Regions from separate parts of the Paenibacillus sp. Pae15 genome, predicted to be linked through region 2. Evidence: predicted binding sites of a transcription regulator. Region 2 holds the regulator's gene; the other holds the start of a gene.
The links. The regulator NrdR, encoded in region 2, represses ribonucleotide reductase genes. The targets are predictions, from matches to a motif close to AACACNATATATNGTGTT.
Positions count from the first base shown of each region.

Region 1: NR121_RS04080 (adenosylcobalamin-dependent ribonucleoside-diphosphate reductase) is a predicted target of NrdR. The motif match lies at 7,983-8,000, and genes of this name have one in related genera.

Region 1 is NZ_JALJRM010000003.1:214,913-226,737, reverse strand. It holds gene argS (arginine--tRNA ligase) at 1-730, shown strand, start outside; gene NR121_RS04115 (YqzE family protein) at 805-999, shown strand; gene NR121_RS04110 (hypothetical protein) at 1,226-2,161, opposite strand; gene NR121_RS04105 (YqhG family protein) at 2,329-3,306, opposite strand; gene NR121_RS04100 (DEAD/DEAH box helicase) at 3,309-5,117, opposite strand; gene NR121_RS04095 (lipoate--protein ligase family protein) at 5,327-6,172, shown strand; gene NR121_RS04090 (DMT family transporter) at 6,246-6,572, opposite strand; gene dat (D-amino-acid transaminase) at 6,837-7,676, opposite strand; gene NR121_RS04080 (adenosylcobalamin-dependent ribonucleoside-diphosphate reductase) at 8,069-10,669, shown strand; partial or broken gene NR121_RS04075 (transposase) at 10,937-11,116, shown strand; partial or broken gene NR121_RS04070 (transposase) at 11,103-11,258, opposite strand; partial or broken gene NR121_RS04065 (IS256 family transposase) at 11,255-11,431, opposite strand; gene NR121_RS04060 (Crp/Fnr family transcriptional regulator) at 11,733-11,825, shown strand, end outside.
Region 2 is NZ_JALJRM010000023.1:68,171-79,995, forward strand. It holds gene pstA (phosphate ABC transporter permease PstA) at 1-404, shown strand, start outside; gene pstB (phosphate ABC transporter ATP-binding protein PstB) at 434-1,186, shown strand; gene phoU (phosphate signaling complex protein PhoU) at 1,215-1,874, shown strand; gene NR121_RS18190 (GGDEF domain-containing protein) at 2,042-3,865, shown strand; gene NR121_RS18195 (HAD family hydrolase) at 3,841-4,605, opposite strand; gene polA (DNA polymerase I) at 4,804-7,503, shown strand; gene mutM (DNA-formamidopyrimidine glycosylase) at 7,525-8,385, shown strand; gene ytaF (sporulation membrane protein YtaF) at 8,483-9,163, shown strand; gene coaE (dephospho-CoA kinase) at 9,192-9,788, shown strand; gene NR121_RS18220 (lytic transglycosylase domain-containing protein) at 9,785-10,360, shown strand; gene NR121_RS18225 (alpha/beta-type small acid-soluble spore protein) at 10,456-10,680, opposite strand; gene nrdR (transcriptional regulator NrdR) at 10,778-11,260, shown strand; tRNA gene NR121_RS18235 (tRNA-Ala) at 11,536-11,608, shown strand.

The DNA of each region.
Region 1 (11,825 bases), on a different contig from region 2:
TGTTACGGATGCCGGACAAAGTCTTCACTTCAAGCAGTGGTTCAAGGTGATTGAGCTGATGGGTTATGACTGGGCAAAGCAGCTTGTTCACGTGCCTTTCGGTAAAGTCAGCCTGGAGGGTGCGAAGCTGTCTACACGCAAAGGCAACGTGGTTAATCTTGAGGAGCTTCTGACCAAGGCGATTGAGAAGACGCGCGAGATCATCGATGAGAAAAACCCGGGCATGGAGAACAAAGATGAGGTGGCGCGCGAGGTTGGCGTTGGCGCCATTATTTTCAACGACCTCAGCAACAACCGGATTAAAGATATCGTCTTTTCCTGGGATGAGGCGCTCAATTTTGATGGGGAGACCGGTCCTTACGTTCAGTATACGCATGCGCGGGCTTGCAGTGTGCTGAGAAAAGCGGAAGCGGACGGAGGGGCTGCCGCCGGCGCAGGCGCTCTGGCCGCGGCTCATCTGACGAATGCCGAAGCCCAAGGCGTATTGCGGGAGCTGTACCTGTTCAAGGAGCGGATCGAGCAGGCGATGGACCGGTTGGAACCGTCCATTATCAGCCGATATTTGGTGGACCTGGCGCAAAAATTCAATCATTTCTACCATGAATGTCCGATACTGAAAGTGGAAGACGCGGAACTCCGTCAGGCCCGTCTGGCCCTGGTCCGCTGTGTAAGCATTACATTGAAGAACGGCCTTTCCTTAATCGGACTGAAAGCACCGGAGAAAATATAAATCATCCGTCAAGTAACCGAAGGTTTGCCGCGGCCGCAGCTTGCCCATACTACGGGAAGGAGGCTGATCGAACCATGGAGAAAAAAGAGGAACTGGTCAAATATGTAACCCAGCAGGTCGTAAAATATATTGACACCCCTAAAGAGGTGCGCAAACAAGTCAAAGCCGGCAAAAAGGTTGGCCGGGAACCGTGGCAGTACCGATGGTTTGGCATGCTTCCTTTTGTCCTTCGCATGTGGATGGAGCCGCTGCGGCGAAAGCGCGGATAAGTAAGGATTGCAGCATGGTATCATTTGGGTTGCGCAGTTGAATTGGGCGGCAGGCCTGTCTCCGGGAAGGAGGCAGGCCTATTGCTGTTCTTCTGCGAATGATGGCCTGAACAAAAAAAAGAAAAGCTTCTGGGTTCCATAGCGGCCTGATACCTGATGCACTGATGCACCATGCCGCCCATGAAGAAGGAAGCTTTTCTATATAAGGAAGAGAGGAGAAAAACCGTTAGGGATAAAATCCGCCAAGCGGATTGATCGTATGGAGGGGGAGATAGCGATCGTCATCCTGTCGAACCCCCACGTAGCTCTCGCCGCCGGACCAAGCCTGATAACCGGTTACAGGCAATGGCACGTGGACCCTGCCGCCATATAGCTCGGCTGCGAAAATGGGCTTGCGTCCTTGATCGATCCACTTCTGCAGCAGCTCGAAGCGAACGAGCGTCTCCGGCTTGTTCTTCACCCAGGGAAGCCGTTCATAGGCTTCCGAAGGCTCCGTTTGACCGGCTGCTATTATAGTATTCAAAGCATCCGAATCGGTGACCGGGAGCGGTTTCACCAACAGGCCTGAATCGGCCGCGGGCAGTTGGCTGTCGTTGGTCAACGGCAGCTCTTCGCCGGATTTGGCGTCGATATACCAAACCCGGTCCGCCTGCGGTGCCGTGACCTTCCAGAGCGCCTCAAGAGGATTATAATATATACGTTCCAAGTGATAAGGATATTCGATAATGTCAAGCCGTACCAGACTGCGGGACAGCGTCTGCATGCTGAAAAGCGGGTAAGGGCCTTTGCCGTATTCGATCAAACGGTATGTATCCTGTCCGGAGGCTTGAACGACCAGATAGCCGGCTTCCTGCCCGTCCACCGTAATCATGACAATCCATCCGTGTGTTCCCGGTCCGAGCGGATAGGTTGTCCAAGCGCCTTGTTTCCATTGCTCGAACCCTTGTTGGGACGCCAGCTCCCGGATGATACGGTCCACCGCGTTCTGAAGGGATGGGGCTGAAAGATCACGCTGTATGGCCGGCTGCACCTGCAGCGTCTGAACGGCCGGCTCCTGCGGCGCTGCCTGCACGGCGTCAGCGGGCCATGAATCCAATGTTGCCGCAGCAAGCAGGCTTGTACTAAGGAGCAGTGACGTCAGATAGTAAAGAAGCTTATTCATCTTATCCATACACCTGCTTCACTTGAGAGTCGGTTCATTGGGCACTATGCGCTCGCTTGGCGAATATGCCTTATACTTTAAAGCATATGCGCTGAAAAGTTTGTTAGAACCTGTAGCCTTGGCCTGAAAAAGTTTCCCGTAAATTTGTTTTAGTTCGGGGAAGTTCGTCACCGGTTTGGTTCCTGCATGGAAAGAAAATGAAACAAACCGCAATTTATGGCGGATATTTGAATGCGCGGTCGGTACTGCCACTCCACTTCCTGAAGGCGGGCGGTAAACCGCGCTTCAATTTCGGCCTTGTCGTCCTGTCCGGCATCCTGAAGCAGAGGCTCGTAATAAGCACGTACCCGGTTCATTTCATCCTTGAGCCGAAGCTGCGCTTCCTGCGCCCATCGGTGATCGTATTCAGCCATCTTCTTTTCCAAGTAATCCTCGAGATAGATCACCGCCCGGGGGAGTGTGATCCGGTCCGGTGTGACATAGACATGGGCAGGCAGTCGCGGAGTCAGCTTTTTGCCGGCTAAACGGTCATGGAACTGCTCGATAATATCACCGGTCTGCAGCTGAATGCCCAACGAATGGATTTCACTGCGCTTCATGTCGCAGGCGAATTCCACTTTGTAGTTGACGCCAAGCCATGTTTCGTAAGGGATCGTCGCCGCTTGCTTGGGCTGCTCCGGCGCGTACTGCTCGAACAGCCTCACGAACCGGCCTTTACCGCGGACGGCGGAGAAGATCTGTTCGAGCCGTCGGCTGCCGTAGGTCAACTCGTCACGAGGAACGCGGGCAGTGAAGACCGTGGGCACGAAGCCGAAGTAGCGGCCCAGAATACTGTCGCCTTGAGGCTGCGGCGTACCGGGTTGAGCTGCAGGCTGTACCGCAGGAGCGGCCGGCACATTTTGCGATCCCTGCTGCGGATGAAGCTCCCGATAGGCTTCGGGATCGAAAATGAACGTGCAGGTCATGGTTTCCGGTACGGCCCCGGTCCGTTCCACAAAGCTCCAATAATACGGCCGCTGCGTTAAAGCTTTGTCGGCGGAAGGGGACAGCTTGACGGTGATGTAGGCGGGATGCTTTTCGAGAATGTCACACTGCTCGGCCTCCAAATAGCGCAAAACGTAGAACTGGATTTCCTGCGCATTCATGCTTATGGCTGCACCTCCCCGCTGCCGTATTGCTGGACTCTAACCGTGTGCAGGGAGGAATTCACCGGATTCAAAACCCCCGCCGATTCGTTTAATTCTTGCTCCACCTGGGATTTCACCACCGTGAACGACCGCCCCAGATCATCGAGCTGCCGGCGGATTTCGTCCTTGCTGTTGGAGGTGAGGATCATTTTGGCCAGATGCGACTCTAAGGATGTTTTTTGCTCAAACCGTTCCAAAATCGTATCCAGCTGACCGATCACCAGCTCAAACATGTTAATTTTCTCATGCAGCAGGGAGAGAATATGCTCTTCGATCGTCCCGAGCGTCGACAAATTGTAGATTTTGACGTCTTCCTTCTGTCCGAGCCGGTGCACACGGCCGATCCGCTGCTCGACCCGCATAGGATTCCACGGCAAATCGAAATTGATCATGTGATGGCAAAATTGAAGGTTGATTCCTTCTCCCCCGGCCTCCGTGGCAATAAGCACTTGGGCGCGTCCCCGGAACAAGTCCATCATCCAATCCTTTTTGCCGCGGTTCATCCCACCTCGGTAGGGAACGGCCGGAATTTTATGTTCCTTTAAATACTGCAGCAAATATTCCTGGGATGCGCGGTACTCTGTGAAAATAATCGTTTTATCGTTAATGGACTCGATGAGCTCCAATACCTTTTCGGCTTTCGTATTGGCTTTGACGCCGCGGATTTTCTCCACAAGCTCCCAAATCCGCTGCCGGAGGGGTGAGTTTTCATCGGTTTTTTTGAACATGTTGACCAGCGTAATAAAGACGGCATCCCGGCTGGAGCATACTTCACGCTGCAGCGTGACAAGGGAGAGCATGCTGCCGATATCGCCTCCGGACTCCTGATAGCGTGTTTTGACGAAATCGGTTACTCCATCGTACAGCGCCTGCTCCTCGTCCGATAACTGGAGCGGAATATTGCGCACAATACGTTTGGTGAAGCTTACGTTGCCGTCGCTTCGGCGGTTGCGGATCATGACCTTGCTCAGCTCCTGCTGGAGCTGGTCCTCGTTCTTGGGGATGCGTTTGCCGACGACATAATTGGACTGGAAGCTGTCTTGTCCGCCAAGCTGACCCGGCTTTAGCAGCGTAATCAGGTTGTACAGCTCCTTGAGATCGTTCTGAACCGGCGTTGCCGTCAGCAAAAGGCAGTATTTTTTACGCAGCTCGTTGATAAAACGGTAGTTGGTTGTTTTTTTGTTTTTCAGCTTGTGCGCTTCGTCGACGATCAGCATATCGTATTCAATGCCAAGCACGATGTCCCGGTGCGGATCGCGCTTAGCGGTATCCATCGAGGCGACGACAATATCGTTTTGCACCCACATATATTCTTTCTTTTGCGCCACTGCGGGGATCCCGAACTTTTGATTCAGCTCCCGGACCCATTGCAGCACCAAAGAAGCGGGAACGAGAATGAGCACTTTTTGAACCAGGCCCCGGATCATGTACTCCTTGAGGATGAGTCCCGCCTCAATGGTTTTGCCAAGCCCTACTTCATCGGCAAGAATGGCCCGTCCCCGCATTTCGGTCAGCACTTTTTTGGCGGTTTCGATTTGATGCTCCATCGGAACGAGGCTCGGCAGATGGGTCAGGCATTGAAGCTCGTCGAAGCTGCGGATGAGTCCGGCCTGCTCGGCCTCGAGGGCGAGCCTGAACATGACGGGGTCATCCCAGGGGCCGTTGTGCAGCGCCCTCTCATGCAACTGCTCAAACCATTCTCTGTCGTAATGGAGCTCTACATGTTCATTCAGCTGCCGCACGTGCTCTTTTCGCTCGGTTGGTTGCATTCTCACGCGCTCCTTTTTTGGTGATTCAGTAAGTATAGACAAGGCCTAAAGTTAATTTTTAGTATGTACAAATTAGGGGCTTTCAAACCGTACGGTAATGTTTTATGATGGGGTAACAGCGTAATTGCGACGGCGATTTCTGCGCGTATGGCATTAAGACACGCTGTGAACATGGCGGGCTGACGTACAGTAAAGGAATGGTGATATAGATGAACAGAGAATGGCGGTTTATCCGTTCGGGCTTTGGCGCGCCGGATTACAATATGGCTGTGGATGAAGCGATTCTGACGGCACATAGCGAAGGCCTGGTTGCTCCAACCGTCAGGTTTTATGGATGGGATCCCGCAACGCTGTCGGTCGGTTTTTTTCAGAAAGCTTTAAGCGAGGTGAATTTCGACGCGCTGGAGCAGGAAGGCATCGGCTTTGTCCGGAGGGCGACCGGAGGGCGCGCCGTGCTTCACGATAAGGAGCTGACGTACAGCATGATCGTGTCGGAAAGCTATCCCGGCATTCCGCGGAGCGTCACCGAGGCGTACCGTGTGCTCAGCGAAGGGCTGCTGCTCGGGTTTCGCAAGCTTGGGTTGTCGGCGGAGATGGTCCAGCTGGAGAATGAAGAAGACAAGGAGAAGTACGCATCCATGGGTTCGGCTGCCTGCTTCGATTCTCCGTCCTGGTACGAGCTTGTCGTAGAGGGAAGGAAGGTGGCCGGGAGCGCGCAAACCCGGCAGAAAGGCGTTGTGCTTCAGCACGGCTCGATTCTTCTGGATCTCGATGCGGATCAGTTGTTCAGATTGCTGCGCTTCTCCAGCGAGCGCGTGATGGAGCGGATGAAGCAGCAGTTTTTAAAGAAGGCGGTTGCGATTAATGAAGTGCGCGGCGGAGCGGGTCTGCCGAGGGTGACATTGACCGAGGTGGAAGAGGCTTTCCTGGCAGGCATTGAAGAAGGGCTGGGGATTCGGCTGGTCCCGTCAGAACTGACGGCCTATGAACAGGAGCTCGTCGAACGGTTAAGGGTTGAGAAGTACGGCAATTCAGAGTGGAATCTCCGGAGATAGCGGTCTCCGGTTTTTTCGTTTTGGCCACGAAGCTGTGACAGACCATGATCACAAGACCAACATGCCGGCAGCATCAGGATTTGACGGTTCTCAGATTTAATACAATCACTCCCGCAATAATAAGCAAGACTCCAACCACTGTGTTTAAGCTCAATTTTTCTTTCCAAACCAGAAAGCCGATGAGCGCAGTGGCGGCCGTACCGACTCCGGACCAAATAGCATAAGCGATGCCCAAGGGGATTTGCTGCAGGGATAAAGAAAGTAAATAGAAGGCCGCCGAAAAACCGATGATGACGCCAATACTAGGAAGTAATTTGGTAAACCCCCCGGATGCTTTCAGCATGGAAGTGCCGAACAGTTCAAATCCAATCGCCAAGGCCAAGAATAAATAAGCTTTCAATGCCGTTCCTCCTTCGTTAAAAGCCTGCTGCGCCGCCAAATCTGATCCGGCTCCTGAAGCTTCTCTAGGAGCGTCTCCGGATGTAGAGTGACACCTGCAAGCAGACCGGAGCATCGTCCATAAAAAACACTGTACCGTCTGGACGGTTTATCTGTCAATCCCACATTTTCGGCTGATCCGCCGGCCAACGGTCAAAAGCCGCACGGCAGGTACTGTGCGGCGGCGTAAGGCACTTTGGTACAGGGGATACTGTAATGTGATGGACTAGAACGAAATCGTCTTCTCAAACTCGTTTTGCAGCCTGTGGGTGATCTCTCCCGGACGGCCGTCGGCTACGGGGACGCCGTCGACGGAGATGACAGGAGTGACTTCCACGGTCGTACCCGTGATGAAAACTTCATCTGCGGCGCGAAGCTCTTTCAATGTAAATGGCGTTTCCCGAACGGAGAGGCCGAGTCCTTGAGCCAGCCGGAGCACAACCGCGCGGGTGATGCCGTGCAGGATCAGATGGTTGGCAGGATGCGTAATAACGGCGCCGTCTTTGACGATCATGATATTGGATGCGCTGCATTCCGTTACGGTGCCGTTGCGATGCAGAATGACATCGCCGGCTCCCTGATCCACCGCATGCTGCTTGGCCAGGACATTGGGCAGCAGATTTAATGTCTTCAAATCGCAGCGGAGCCAGCGGATGTCTTCCATCGTCACGGCCGAGATGCCTTCTTTCATGGTGTTCAGCGGACGGCGGGCATCGGTGGTATACGCCATCAGGATCGGCTTGGTATCCGCGGGAAACGGATGTGAACGCGGTGCGGCTCCACGGGTCACCTGCATGTACACGGTACCCTCGGACAAGCCGTTGATGCGGATCAGTTCTTCCAGTCGTCCCGTCAGCTCCCCGGAAGGAAAGGGAAGCGGAATTCTCAAAGCAGCGGCGCTTTTCTCCCAGCGCTCAAAATGAGCCGCGGCTTCATACAGCCTTCCATGATATACGCGAAATACTTCATAGACCCCATCGCCAAAATAATAACCGCGGTCTTCGGGAGAAATCTGGAGTTCTTCTTTTGAAACGAACCGGTCCTGATATAAATAAGTTAAGGACATCAAGAAACCCTCCTGTACAATAGAGATACGAACATATGTTTGCATAAATTCAGCGAACATGATACACTATTTCTAGACTAGCAATCCGCCGATCGATTGTCAAAACCGCCTGCGGATTGCCGCCCTGTCGGATTTCAATCGAATTTGTAACAGGGGCTTAAGACCCTTTTTTATGAAGAAAAATTGAATGTTTTGTCGAAAATGGTGAAAATTTTAGAGATGAAAAAGAGAGCTATAGAGAGAAAAAGGAAGCTTTCCGCCAGCGTGCTTGGACTAAATCGCCAATTTCGTTTTTTTTGTATTAGAAACACTATATATTGTATTGTATAATGGATCCTACATACCATATATTGTGATTCATCTTTTTGAATATATTCCGGGAGGTTATTGTTTTGAAGACCATGCAGGAGACCAAATTGGAAGGCTTAAGCGAGAAAATTTTTCTGGATCGCTACGCGATGAAGAATGCGGATACCAGTCAAACGAAGGTTGGAGATACAGTATTGGTGCTGACAAAGGACGACCCTAAATTTCCTGCCAAGGAAGTCGGCGAAGTCATCGAGCGTAACGGGAGACAGGTCAAAGTCAAGCTGCGCAGCGGTGAGGTTGTCGATTCCTCTGTAGAGAAGCTTACATTAACCTTGGAAAAAACGCCTCAGCAAATGTGGGACCGTTTGGCCACTGCTATGGCTTCTGTGGAAGCGACTCCGGAGAAACAAGCCGAATGGACCGAAAAGTTCCGGTACATTCTGGACGACTGGAAGCTTGTACCCGGCGGACGGATTGCCGCAGGCGCCGATGCTAGCGATGAGCTGACGCTTTTCAATTGTTATGTAATTCCTTCTCCGCATGACAGCCGTGGAGGAATTATGGCCACGCTGTCCGAGATGACCGAAATTATGGCCCGGGGCGGCGGTGTAGGGATTAATTTATCCTCTCTCCGTCCGCGCCGTTCCATTGTCAGGGGAGTCAACGGGTCTTCAAGCGGCGCCGTTTCCTGGGGCGGACTGTTCAGCTATACAACGGGCTTGATCGAGCAGGGTGGCAGCCGCCGCGGCGCGCTGATGCTGATGATGAATGATTGGCACCCTGACGTATTGGATTTTATTACCGTCAAACAAACGATGGGGCAAATTACGAATGCCAATTTGTCCGTATGCGTCAGCAACGGCTTCATGAAAGCCGTGAAGGAAGATTTGGATTGGGAATTGGTGTACCCGGACACGACGGACCCTGAATATAACGAGATTTGGGACGGGGATCTGGAGAAGTGGAGAAAAGCGGGTAAGAACATTATTCATTACCGTACGGTGAAGGCCCGCGACGTGTGGCATACGATTATCGAATCCGCCTGGAAATCCGCGGAACCGGGCGTCGTATTCATGGAATACTACAACCAGATGTCCAACAGCTGGTATTTCAATCCGATCATATGTACAAATCCTTGCGGGGAGCAGGGGCTTCCGGCTTGGGGAGTCTGCAACCTGTCGGCAATCAACCTGTCCAAGTTTTACGACGAAGAAAAACATGATGTGGCTTGGGACGAGCTGGCGACGGTGGTCCGTTATTCGACACGGTTCTTGGATAATGTCATTGACAAAACGCCTTACCATTTTGAAGAGAATCGGATCAACCAACAGGGAGAACGCCGCATAGGCCTTGGCTCCATGGGTCTCGCCGAGCTGATGATCAAGCTGAACATCCGTTACGGCAGCACGGAATCGCTGATGTTTCTTGATAAGCTTTATGGCTTTATTGCGAAGGAAGCATATCTCGCATCCGCAGATATTGCGGAAGAAAAGGGCTCCTTCAAGCATTTTGACACAGAACTGTTCCTGCAAAGCGGTTTTATGAAGACGATGACCTCTGTTTATCCGGAAGTCGGCGCAGCCATCAAGAAGAAGGGGATGCGTAATGTCACGGTCATTACGCAGGCGCCTACCGGAAGCACGGGTACGATGGTTGGCACATCGACCGGGATCGAGCCTTACTTTGCGTTTGAATATTACCGTCAAAGCCGTCTGGGCTTCGACAAGCAATATGTGCCGATTGCGCAGCAGTGGAAGGATCAGCACCCGAACGAGGAGCTGCCGGATTATTTCGTCACTGCGATGGACTTGTCCGCAGAAGATCATATTCGTGTACAAGCCGCCATTCAAAAATGGGTGGATAGCTCTATCTCCAAAACGGCCAACTGCCCTGCCGACTTTACGGTGGAAGAAACGAAGCGTCTGTACGAGCTCGCCTTTGATTTGGGTTGTAAAGGCGTAACCATCTACCGTGACGGAAGCCGCGACGTACAGGTGCTCAGCACAGACAAGAAGGACGATAAGGCTGAGGAAGCAAAGGGAACGGAAACGCAAGCAGCTCCTGCTGCAGATGCAGTCAATGCGAAGGAACAATCCTCCTTGACCGGCCTCACCCAATCGTTGGCTGTGAATATCGACGCGAAGACGGAGCAGGTGTTCGACAAGCAGTACAAACGCCGTCCGCAAGCTCTCCGCGGCGCAACCTACAAGTTCAATACGCCTTTCGGCATGGCTTATATCACGATTAACGATATGGATGGAAGCCCGAGCGAGATTTTCCTGAACGTGGGCAAGGCCGGTTCCGATGTATTCGCGATGTCCGAAGCGCTCGGCCGCGTCTGCTCATTGTTCCTTCGCTACGGCGACCACGGCAACAAGGTGCAGCTTTTAATCAAGCACCTGAAGGGCATCGGCGGCTCCGGCGCGATCGGGTTCGGCGCCAACCGCGTCGAATCGATTGCCGACGCCGTCGCCCAAGCGCTTGAAATGCACGTCAATTTCTCCAACAGCGCGGAAAACTACGTCACCGCCACCCAGGAAGTCGTCCAGGAGACAACAGCTCAATATGCAGTAACCCGCAGCGCAGCCACATCCCTTGACCTGTGCCCGTCCTGCGGCTCCGCCTCACTGATCAACAGCGAGGGCTGCAAAAATTGCAGCAACTGCGGCTACAGCAAGTGTTAACTCGGGTATGATTAATAACTGAAACTAATGAGCCCCTTTTTCTTGATATGACAATACAGGCGGCATATACACATGTATATGCCGCCTGTATTTATTTTGGGTGAGGAAAAATGTTGGAGGAAAATGCTGTTGATAAATGCAGAGTAATAATATATACACGTATATATACTGAAAGGGAATCAAGCTATATAAGTTGAACTAATGATCCCAATTACAATCTGATGCACAGACGATCAATGATTTTCATGGGATTTGTCGTGATTTGTACCGTTTCTGAGCGAAATGAACGGAAGAGTCAAACTGGTCTTTCTGCCACCTTACAGCCCGCAACTCAATATCGTTGAAGGTCTTTGGAAATGGCTGAAGGCTGATGTCATTAACAATGTCTTCTACCACACTGTGGAGGAGATTCGCCAAAACGTTCGCACCTTCATGGAGGGTACTTGAAGAAGGTAGCCAGCTCGTCCCAATTGCTGCGCCACGAACGGATGATGAGCGGATATTTAGCGCCCCATGTTTCCTCGAAACGATCCAGCTCCACAAGCGCCATCTCCTCCGTTACCGCTTTATAGATCGGCTTCAGATCAGCTTGTTTTTGACATCGTTTTTTTCGTAGCCGAGGTGGGTGTCCATCTCCGCTTCGAGCATTTCCTGGATCGTCTCAGCAAACAATTCCTTCAGTGCATTCTGCGCATCTTGAGCCGTTACCAGATTGTTTTCTTTAATAAACTGACGCAACTGCTCTTTACTCCATAATCCCATGTCTACTCCCAACCTTTCGATGCAAAGTTTAAGTTTTTTTAACATAAGACTTTGATTCTTATTCCACAATGGGTGCGATAATTCAATAACGTATACAGCCATTTCCTTACCGGGTATTTTCTTTGTGAAGAAGTAGATTTTTTTCGATTTGTTGTGCGGCGTCCCGATCTATTTGCGTTGAAGCTTTTTTTAAATTGTTTGATTTTTGTCGGGTATCCGACTGTTTTATAACGAAACATATACTATAATACCAATATGATAACTATGGATTATCGGATTCGTTATACGAGGTGACAACAACATGATCAATGAACGGAAAGAAGAACATATTTTGGCCGAACTCTTTGAAGAAAACGGGGTTTTGCGGAAATTCAAAAAGAATGAATTTATTTTC
Region 2 (11,825 bases):
CCATTATCATCGTCGCATCCCAGGAAGCGATCAGAACGGTACCTCAATCGCTTCGCAATGCCTCGTTCGCTATGGGGGCCAACCGTTGGCAGACGATTGTACGGGTTGTATTGCCCTCCGCACTTCCGGGGATATTGACCGGATCCATTCTTTCGATGTCCAGGGCGATTGGAGAAACGGCGCCCCTCATCGTCGTCGGAGCCGTTGCTTACATCGCTTTTTTGCCTAAATCGCCTTTTGACAGCTTTACGGTAATGCCGATTCAAATTTACAACTGGGCAAGCCAACCGCAAGCGGAGTTTCAAAATGTGGCTGCGGCCGGCATTATTGTCCTGCTGATCATGCTGCTTAGCATGAATGCATTCGCCATTTATTTACGCAATAAATATCAGAAGAAGTTATAAACCAACGGGCCACAGGAGGAAAGCATGATATGTCCATTGTAAGCATCAATAAATTGAATCTGTATTACTCCGAGTTTCATGCTCTGAAGAATGTCGATATGGAAATACAAGAAAATTCCATCACCGCCTTTATCGGCCCGTCCGGCTGCGGGAAATCCACGCTGCTCCGTACATTAAATCGCATGAATGATATGATCAAAGGCATACGTATAGAAGGAAACGTAATTATCGACGGCCAGAACATCTATGATCCGGACGTCAACGTAGAGCTGCTGCGCAAAAATATAGGCATGGTGTTTCAGCAGCCTAATCCTTTTCCCAAATCGATCTACGAAAATATTGCTTACGGTCCTCGCATTCACGGCATCAAGGACAAGGAGCAGCTCGACCACATCGTCGAAAGCAGCTTGAAGGCGGCCGCGTTATGGACCGAAGTCAACGGTAATCTGAAAAAGTCCGCCTACGGCTTGTCGGGGGGACAGCAGCAGCGTCTATGCATCGCCCGGGCGCTGGCGGTAAATCCCAGGATTCTGCTCATGGACGAACCGACGTCCGCGCTGGATCCGATCTCTACTTTGAAAATTGAGGAGCTGATCCGTGAGCTGCGCGATAAATATACGATTGTTATCGTGACTCATAACATGCAGCAAGCGGCGAGAATCTCGGATTATACGTCCTTTTTCCTGAATGGTGAAGTCATCGAATCCGACCAGACGGAAAAAATCTTCACGACGCCGACGGACCAAAGAACAGAAGATTATATTACCGGCCGTTTCGGTTAATCGATCATTCTATAAAGGAGCTGCTTTTATGGATACAAGATCCAATTTTCACCAGGCAGTAGAAGAGTTGCAAGAGGATTTGCTCAAAATGGGCGGGCTGGTTGAAAACCACATCTCCCTGGCGGTAGAGGCTCTGGGAGCAAGGGATGAACAGCTGGGAAGAAGAATCATCGAGCAGGACGACCGGATCGACGAACTGATGCTTCGGATCGAGGAAAATTGCCTGCGTCTGATTGCGCTGCAGCAGCCGATGGCGAGCGACCTGCGGATTATCGGTATGGCGCTCAAAATTTCGACGGACCTTGAACGAATTGGAGATCATGCGGTAGATATCGCGAAAATTGCGATCCGCATGTCGGGAGATGCGCTTGTGAAGCCGCTTGAAATCATCCCCAATATGGCACTGCTGGCGAAGGATATGCTTCATGAAAGCCTGCTGGCTTACACTGAACGGGACATTCACCGTGCCGCCGCACTAGCGGAAAAGGATGATCAGGTCGATAAGCTCTACAGCTCCGTAGTTGATGAAATCATAGGGATGATGAATAACGACCCCGGCCGCAACCGCCAGCTGTCTCAGTTGATGATGGCTGCTCTCTACCTGGAGCGTGTAGCGGATCATACGACGAACATCGGAGAAGGCGTTATCTATATGGTGACTGGGAAACGTAAAGACTTGAATATTTAGCGAAATACAGCCGGATTTCCGCGGATGCGGAATCCGGTTATTTTTGTTCAATGGCGTCGTGGCCGCGCATCCATCTGTACTAAATTTTAACATTCCGATAGCCCGAATTTAACATGGGGTTGAAATTCCTATGCTATCTTAGGAATAAAGAAACCGGATAAGTAGGGATGCCCATGCCAATCGACGCCATGCCCGGATTTGATAATGAAAATCGGGAAAACCTGCGTACAGAGCTGCTGCATATTATACGGAACCAAACCATCAAGTCCGTTTATCAGCCTATCGTTTCGTTAAGCGAGGGAATCGTCATGGGATATGAGGCGCTGACCCGGGGACCGGAGCACTCTTCGCTCCATTCGCCGATTTCCTTATTTGCTGCAGCCAAAGCGGAGGGCTTGTTATATCCTTTGGATAGGCTGGCGAGAGCCAAGGCGATTGAGGGAGCTTTCACAAAGACGAAAGAGCAGCTCCTGTTTCTCAATGTATCGGCAGAAATTTTGAATGATCCGGATTTTGTGCCCGGAAGAACACTGGAGCTTTTGGAAAAGCGGGGGCTATCTCCCGGCCAAGTGGTTTTTGAGATTACAGAACGGAGCTCCATTGAAGATTTTGAATCGGCCAAACAAATTCTCGGCCACTACCGGCAGCAGGGCTACCGTATTGCGATCGACGATGCCGGAGCAGGCTATTCTTCGCTTCAAGCGATCGCAGAGCTGCAGCCTGATTTTATTAAAATGGATCGATCTCTCGTACATAACCTTCACTTTAATAAAACGAAAGAGTACATTCTTGAGACGATGCTCACTTTTGCGCAGAAGCTGGGCATTTACTTGATTGCTGAAGGAATAGAAACGCGCGAGGAACTGATGAAGCTTACCCGCATGGGGGTACATTACGGGCAGGGCTACCTGCTGGGGCATCCCGGGCCGGAGGAGGCTGTTTTGCCCCCGGAGCTGACTGATCATATTATGATGCATCGTAAAATTGTCGAGGCAAGCAGTGTCTGGACCATCGGAGACATTTGTGTGCCGTGTCAAACTTTTGATTACAGGGATCCCATTTCGATCGTTGCGAATTATTTTAAGAACCATACGGATGCGGCGGGTGCCGTGATCGTTAACGGGCAAACGCCGGTCGGCTTGATCATGCGCGACAGGCTGTTTCAACAGTTGGCGGGTCAATACGGCTATTCTTTGTTTTGGAACCGGCCGATCGATCAGCTGATGGACGCTCAACCGCTCATCGTAGATGAGCAAGCCCCGGTAGAACAAGTATCCCAATATACGACCTCTCGCGATCTCCAGACTTTTTATGATTTGGTCATCATTACATCCGGGGGCCGGGTAAAGGGGACGGCCTCCATACGTTCCATTCTGGAATGCATCACTACCGCAAAGATGGAAAGGGCGAAAGTGGCTAACCCGCTCACCGGTCTGCCCGGGAATATGCAAATTCACCGGGAGATCAACAAGCGGCTTCTCGACCACAAGAAGTTCTCCGTCATTTACGGGGATATTGATTATTTTAAATGGTTTAACGACCGGTACGGATTTCACCGAGGGGACCAGCTTATCCAGTTTACTGCCGATTGCATTCAACAGGTGATTGGCCTGCTCGGCCATCCTTATGATTTTGTAGGTCATATCGGGGGCGATGATTTTATCGCCATCACCGGGAGCGAGGACCCTGAAAAGCTTTGCGAAGAGATGCTTCGGCGTTTTGATCTGGGGGTCAAAGCATTCTATGACTATGATGACTGGACTTATGTCGAGGACCGGCATGGCAGACGTCTGGAGAGCGAAGGGGTTACTCTGTCGCTATCTCTTGTGATCTGCCATACGGGTGCGGGTGTAAGCCTGGAGCAAATTTCCCGTACGGCAGCCATGGTGAAGAAGCGTTCGAAGGCACACCGCGGCAGCGTTGTTGTTTGCGATTGCGTCGGTATGCCGTTCACAAAGAACCGTGCTCAGGAAAATAATTCGGACAATTGATCCAACCGCTTGATCAAATACACTTTACGCTTCCCCAGCCGCTGCTGGGTTATTTTTTTGGCATCGGGACCTGCTGCGGAGCCGGATGTGCTCAGCCATACGGCGTCCAGACCCGCTTTCACCGCGCCGCACACATCGTGTCTCCAGGAATTGCCTACCATCACGGCTTGTTTGGGGGAGAACTGCATCGTCTTTAGAGCTTTTTTGAATAGATAAGGAGCCGGTTTCTTGTCGGCCGGCTTTAGCGCAGTAAACACATGCTCGGGAGGAAAGAACGTACCGATATCGAACCGTTTCAGCATCAGCAGCACCTCGGAACGCGGGCTATTGCTGATAATGGCAAGCCGGTAGTTTCGAGACAGACGCTCGAGCACCTCCCGAGTATGCGGAGGCATGGTTTTGGCTTCAACCTGAAGCCGCCTGATTTCCTGAATGAACCCGCGCTTCATAGCACCGGATACTGGTATGTCCATCGCTTCCATGGCTTCTTGCAAGCACTGCTGCTGAAGCTCGTCAAGCTGCTGGAAGGTAATCCTGGACTTTTTTCGTTGCTGCCACCTGGTGATGTACTGGGTCCATACTTGCTCTGCACTTGGTTTTTCATCCCGGGACCATCTGCCGATGAAATTTTCCCATACACGCCGAAACCCATCCTCGAAGCTTAAATTTTGCTGCACCAGCGTTTGGTTTACATCGAAAAAAATAACGCGTTTGCCAATAAGTCGTACCGTTTCGTTCATAGACGGTTCCTCCGATCTCCCTTTCACGCTTTGAACGTGCCATTCGTGCAGACGGGTAGGGATCAAAGTTAGTACATTTTATGCGGCAAGGAAGGAACACACACCCTTTTTTCGGGAAGGAAGGTAAGGTTTTTTTCTATGGCCGTCCTATGCTATCATGTAAGAAGCAGATAGTTTCACGAAAATGGGGTGTAGTCTTTGTCCAAATTGATTTTGATCGATGGCAACAGCATTGCGTATCGCGCATTTTTTGCGCTGCCGCTGCTCAGCAATTCCAAGGGATTGCATACGAATGCGGTCTACGGCTTTACGACGATGCTGTTGAAGCTGATAGAAGAACAAAAACCGACGCATTTTCTCGTGGCATTCGATGCCGGGAAAACGACGTTTCGACATAAAGACTACGCAGAATACAAAGGAGGAAGGGAAAAGACGCCTCCTGAGCTTTCCGAACAGTTCCCTGTGCTGAAGGAACTGCTGGAATCGTTTGGCATTCGCCAATTTCAAATGGACGGCTATGAAGCCGACGATATCATCGGCACACTGACGCGTACCGCAGACGAGCAGGACGGTATGGAAGTCCTGGTAGTGACCGGGGACAAAGACATGCTGCAGCTTGCTTCCGACAAAGTGAAGATCGCGCTGACGCGCAAAGGGATCAGCGAGGTGGAGCTGTACGATCCTGCCCATATCGAAGAAAAATACGGGCTGAAGCCTGCTCAAATCATTGATCTTAAAGGTCTCATGGGCGATGCCAGCGATAATATTCCCGGCATTCCGGGTGTGGGCGAGAAGACGGCTCTGAAGCTGCTGCACGAATACGGCTCGGTCGAGAAGGTGCTTGAGAACGCGGCGGGCATCAAGGGGAAGCTGGGCGAGAAGGTCGCCGCTCACGCGGAGGATGCGCGGATGAGCAAGGAGCTGGCGACGATTTTCCGCGAGGTTCCGGTGGAGATTCCTTGGGACGATCTGGCATACGGCGGGTATGACGGACAAGTTTTGGGCGACATGTTCCGCAAGCTGGAATTTAAATCGCTGCTGGAGCGGTTGAATCTGCCCGGCGGAGGAAACCAAGCCGCTTCTGCGGACGCTGAAGCCGAGGCCAAGGCCGAGGCCAGGATTCAGTCGGTTCAGGTGACGCCGGACAGGCTGGGAGAGCTGGTCGAAGCGCTGCCCGGCGTTCGGGCGCTGCATGTCGAGGTCATAGGGGATAATCCGCATACGGGGGAAGTGCTCGGCTTGTCCTTTTATACCGAGTCGGACTCCGGGACGGATCCGATCGGCTATTATTTGCCGTTTGAGCTCCTTAAACAGGAGGCTGAAGAGGCTGAGCGTGTGCGCGCATGGCTGGCAGACGAGAAAAAGTCCGTCGCCGTCTACGATCTGCACCGCGCGCTGGTGGCTCTCTTTTGGCAGGGGCTGGAGCTGCGGGGGGTCAGCTTTGATGTGCTGCTTGCCGGTTATTTGCTCGATCCGACGGAATCTGCGCTGACTTTACACGGACTCACCGCCCGGTATGGCTTGACTGCCATCCCCGCCGATGAGGACGTTTTCGGCAAAGGCGCCAAATTCAAGCTTCCGGAGGCGGATGTTCTGTTAAGCTTGATGAGCCGTAAGGCATTGGCGGTAATGGAGCTGGCCAGGGCATTGCAAGCCGAGCTGGAGGCCAGCGGGATGAATGAGCTGTTTCACGAGCTGGAGCTTCCTTTGGCGCTGGTGCTTGCCTCGATGGAACGCAAAGGGATTAAAGTGGATGTGGAGGAGCTCCAAGCTTACGGTGCCGAGCTGGGCAAACAGCTTGAGAAGATCATGCAGTCCATTTATGACGAGGCGGGGATGGAGTTTAACATTAATTCTCCAAAACAGCTTGGAGAAATCTTATTTGAGAAGCTTCAGCTGCCGGTGATCAAGAAAACGAAAACGGGCTATTCCACCGACGCTGAAGTGCTCGAAAAGCTCGAGCCTTATCATCCGTTGGTCGGACATATACTCCATTACCGGACGCTGTCCAAGCTCCAGTCCACCTATGTGGAGGGCTTGCTGAAAGAGGTGCGTCCGGATACCGGGAAAGTGCACACTTATTATAAACAGACGATTGCGGCGACAGGCCGTCTAAGCAGTCAATATCCGAATCTGCAAAATATTCCGATCCGCCTGGAGGAAGGGCGTAAAATCCGCAAGGTGTTCAAGCCCTCGGAGCCCGGCTGGCGTATTCTGACCGCTGACTATTCGCAGATCGAGCTGCGTGTGCTCGCCCATATTTCCCAGGACGAGAAGCTGATCGAAGCGTTCCGGCAGAACATGGACATTCATACGAAAACAGCGATGGATGTATTCGGCGTACCGGAGGATAGTGTCGATTCGAACATGCGCCGTCAGGCGAAGGCCGTGAACTTCGGCATCGTTTACGGCATCAGCGATTATGGTTTGTCACAAAATTTAAATATCACCCGCAAGGATGCGGCGAAGTTTATCGAGCAATATTTTGCCGTCTTCCAGGGGGTTCGCCGATATATGGACGATATTGTCAAGAAAGCCCGCGAGGATGGTTTCGTTACGACCCTTCTTCACCGCCGCCGGTATTTGCCGGAAATCAAGGCCTCCAATTTCAATCTCCGTTCGTTTGCCGAGCGGACCGCGATGAATACGCCGATCCAGGGCACCGCGGCGGATATCATTAAGCTGGCTATGGTGCAGCTGGACAAGCGGATGAAAGAAGAGGGAGTACGGAGCAGACTGCTGCTTCAGGTGCATGACGAATTGGTGCTCGAGGTGCCTGAGGATGAGCTGGAGGTCATGAAAAAGACGGTTGCCGAAGTGATGGAAAACGCAATTGAGCTCGACGTGCCGCTGAAGGTGGATGTAGATGACGGGGCTAACTGGTACGAGGCGAAGTAATCTGCAAGGAGGGAAGACAGCATGCCGGAGCTGCCAGAGGTAGAAACGGTCCGAAGGACGCTGAATCAACTGGTGATCGGCAAGACGGTGGAACGGGTTTCGGTTAAGCTGCCGCGAATCATTCAGTATCCGGAGGACATTGAGAGATTTCAACTGCTGCTCAGAGGGGAAACCATTCAGTCCGTCGAACGCAGAGGCAAGTTTTTGCGGTTTATGTTCGACCATTATACGCTGGTCTCGCATCTTCGCATGGAAGGCAGGTACGGTGTGTATCGCAGCGGGGAGCCAGAGGAACGGCATACCCATGTCGTGTTTTATTTTACAGACGGTACCGAGCTGAGATATAAGGATGTGCGCCAGTTCGGGACAATGCATCTTTACCCGAAGGATCAGGATTTGCAGGAAGCCCCGCTGAAGAAGCTGGGGCTGGAGCCTTTGGACGAAGCATTTACATTCGAGGCTTTCCGGGACCGGATCGGGTCGCGTCCGACCAAAATCAAGCCGCTGCTGTTGAATCAGGAATATATTGTAGGGATCGGGAATATCTATGTAGACGAATCGTTGTTTCTGGCTGGCATTCATCCCGAAAGGGAGGCCAGAAGCTTAAGCCGGCATGAGCTGGCCAAGCTGTATGAGGCGGTTGTGAGGACCTTGAAGGAGGCAGTGGCTGCAGGCGGCTCTACCATCAAGTCCTATGTGAACGGCCAGGGCGAAATCGGTATGTTTCAGCATCAGTTCAAAATGTACGGCCGAAAAGACGAACCTTGTTTCCATTGCGGGCATAAAATCGAAAAAATGGTTATAGGGGGACGAGGGACCCATTATTGCCCCAAGTGCCAGCCTCTAAAACGCAGGAGAAGCAAAGGGGCTTTAAAACGCTAAAGTACGCGGACCATGGGAAGAATGCCTGACATGCACCCTCCGCCCAGACCTTCCATATAGTAAGAAGTAAAGTCGATCTGGTTAGGGAGGGAAGGGCATGCTGCCTGTCGTCTCATTGATGCTTCTGGCGTTTGCCGTTAGTCTGGACGGTTTCGGAGTCGGCGTGATGTACGGGCTTCGTAAAATCCGCATTCCGCCTATGTCCATTGCTATTATTTCATTTTGTTCCGGCTTTATTATTTACATGTCCATGCAGGTCGGCGTGCTGATGAGTCAATTGATTGACCCGGCGGTCGCCAGATACGTCGGAGCTTTTATTCTGATGGGCATTGGCGTATGGGCGATATATCAGATGTTTTCAGATAAAAAGGAGGAAGAGGGAAAAACGGAGGCGGCAAAAACGCCCGGGGAAATGGAGTCCGGGACTGCAGGGGCCAAAGCCATATGGTATATCGAACTGAAAAGGCTGGGGCTCGTCATTCAAATCCTGCGCACCCCGTCCATTGCCGATGTGGACCGGTCAGGGATCATTTCGGCTTACGAAGCCGTACTGCTGGGCGCCGCATTGTCGCTGGATGCGTTCGGCGCGGGCATCGGGGCGGCACTGCTCGGATTCACGCCGTGGCTTACCGCTGCCGTTATTGCACTGGCCAGCGGGACGTTTCTCGGGCTTGGCCTGCAGATCGGCTTCCGGTATGCTGAGCTGAAATGGATTCGCAAGCTTTCCGTTTTACCCGGATTTCTTCTGATCTTCATGGGCATTATGAAATTGTTGTGATCATTATTTTGATTTAGGGGGAAACCCATTGAACATCGGATTAACCGGGGGCATTGCCTGCGGCAAAAGCACTGTCGCTTCCATGCTTGTCCGCCGCGGCGCGCTGTTGATCGATGCGGACCGCATTGCCAGGGAAGTGGTAGAGCCAGGCACCCCCGCCCTTACTCAAGTTATCGAAAGATTCGGAGCCGATCTGCTGCTGGAGGACGGTTCCCTGGACCGGAAAAAACTCGGGGAGCGCGTCTTCGGGAATACGGCTGCGCTCAAGGATCTCGAAGCTTTGCTTCATCCGCCGATTCGGGCGGCTATGCGCGAGCGGATGGAGGCATACGAGACACAGCATCCGGACAAGCTGGTCGTCGTAGATGTGCCGCTTTTGTACGAATCCCATCTGCAGGCGATGTACAGCGAGGTGATGGTCGTCTATGTGCCACGGCACGTCCAAATGGAACGTCTGATGAAGCGGGACGGGTTAACCGAGGAACAGGCGAACAAACGGCTGGATGCGCAAATGCCGATCGAGAAGAAAAAAGAACTGGCCGATATCGTTATCGATAATTCGGGCACGATAGAAGAAACAGAACAGCAGATTGAACAATTTTGGTCGGAGAGGGGACTGTCATGAGCTTTTTGCGCAAAAAGCGAGTCTTCGCCCTGCTTCTGTTGACTTTTTTGCTATTTTTGTTTCTGGGCACGAGTGTATTGGGACGTATGTTGTATCCGATCCATTATGAAGAGGAAATTCGCCAAAGCGCAGAGAAGTATCAGCTTGACCCTTTGCTCATCGCTGCCGTTATCCGGGTAGAAACCAACTATAAGCCTGACGCGACTTCCAGTAAAGGTGCGCACGGTCTTATGCAATTGATGCCGGATACATCGGAATGGATTATAGAGAAGGCTCCTTTTCCGGGTGAATTCAAAAACCGCTTGGATGATCCGGCCGTCAGCATTGAACTCGGTTCATGGTATTTGAACTGGATGTTTAAGCAGTTTAACGGCAATACGTTTGCCGTCCTTGCCGGCTACAACGCAGGACACGGTATAGTGAGCCGTTGGCTGCTGGAGGGAAGATGGGATGGAACGCTCGACAATACGGATCAGATTCCTTATGGCGAGACCAAGCGTTATGTGCAGCGTGTCACGTATTATTATGACAAGTATTACAAAACCTATGCGGAGGATTGGGGAATCCGTTAATATTTTGGCTTATAGCAATAAAGAAGCGCCGGACAAGCTCTCCTTATGGGGAGTTTGTCCGGTCTGCTTCTTCTCGTATGCTTCAAAACGTGTTATTATTTGAATTGACCAGCGATTTGCTGCTCGGCGATTTGCACCAGGCGGCGCGTAATGTGACCACCGATCGCACCAGTATCACGAGTAGCCATATTACCGTAATAGCCATCTTGAGGAATGGCAATACCCAGTTCCTGAGCTACTTCGTATTTCAATTGATCCAGAGCGGCATTTGCTTGTGGTACTACCAATACATTGCTGCTGCGGGATTGACCTGCACCCATGTCTGTTCACCTCCTTGTCGTTGGTAAACCTATTATGTGCGTTTACACGAATCTCATGTCAGGGAGCTGTTGGGAATTATGGAAAGGAGAAAGGCCGATGAAATGCCCATATTGTGATTATCCCGGCACCAAAGTGTTGGACTCGCGTTCCGCAAACGAGAATAAATCGATAAGACGCCGCCGGGAGTGCGAGAAGTGCCAGAAGCGGTTCACTACGTTTGAAATGGTGGAAGAAACGCCGTTGATCGTCATTAAAAAAGACGGCAGCCGTGAGGAATTCAGCCGGGAGAAAATGCTCCGCGGGCTTATCCGCGCTTGTGAGAAACGACCGGTATCCGTAGAAAGATTGGAAATGATCGTCTCCGAGGTCGAAAGGCAGATCCGCAATACCGCCCAGGCGGAAGTAGACAGCCGCGAAATCGGCGAGATCGTCATGTCCGAATTGTATCCCGTTGATGAAGTAGCCTACATTCGTTTTGCCTCCGTTTACAGACAATTTAAAGACATTAATATGTTTATGAAGGAGCTGAATGAATTGCTCTCCAAGCACCATGTTGGCGGAAACGGCAGCGTAAATTAATTTTAATAAAAATGTTGACAAGCCCCATCCCGATGTGCTATCTTTAATTTTGTCGCCGCTGGAGAACAAAATGATAACAATATCTGGGGGCCTCAGCGCAGCCGGGAAAACGATGTTGTCTGGTACATTATCTTCTCATAAAAAACGACAGATTATCATCGCAATGGTTTCGTAATTTATGGGGTCACGGCTCAGTTGGGAGTTCGGGCCGAGCGAAGACGCCGCTCAAAAGTGGAACAACTTCATTCTTGATATTTCCTTAACCGAAAATTCCTGGGGAATTAGCTCAGCTGGGAGAGCGCATCGCTGGCAGCGATGAGGTCAGGGGTTCGAACCCCCTATTCTCCATACACCTTAAATTCAAACGGCAGAGATGCCGTTTTTTATTTTGATTTGTTTTGTACCGACACATGTAGAATGCGTAGTATCAACATATCGTGTTGATAAATGACGGGACACCTAAACCATATACTTTAGTGGAGTGAATATGGTTAGGGGTTCGACCCTCCACTATAAAAGCTCGACCTCATATGGTCGGGCTTTTGATTTGCTCGAAAATGTACAA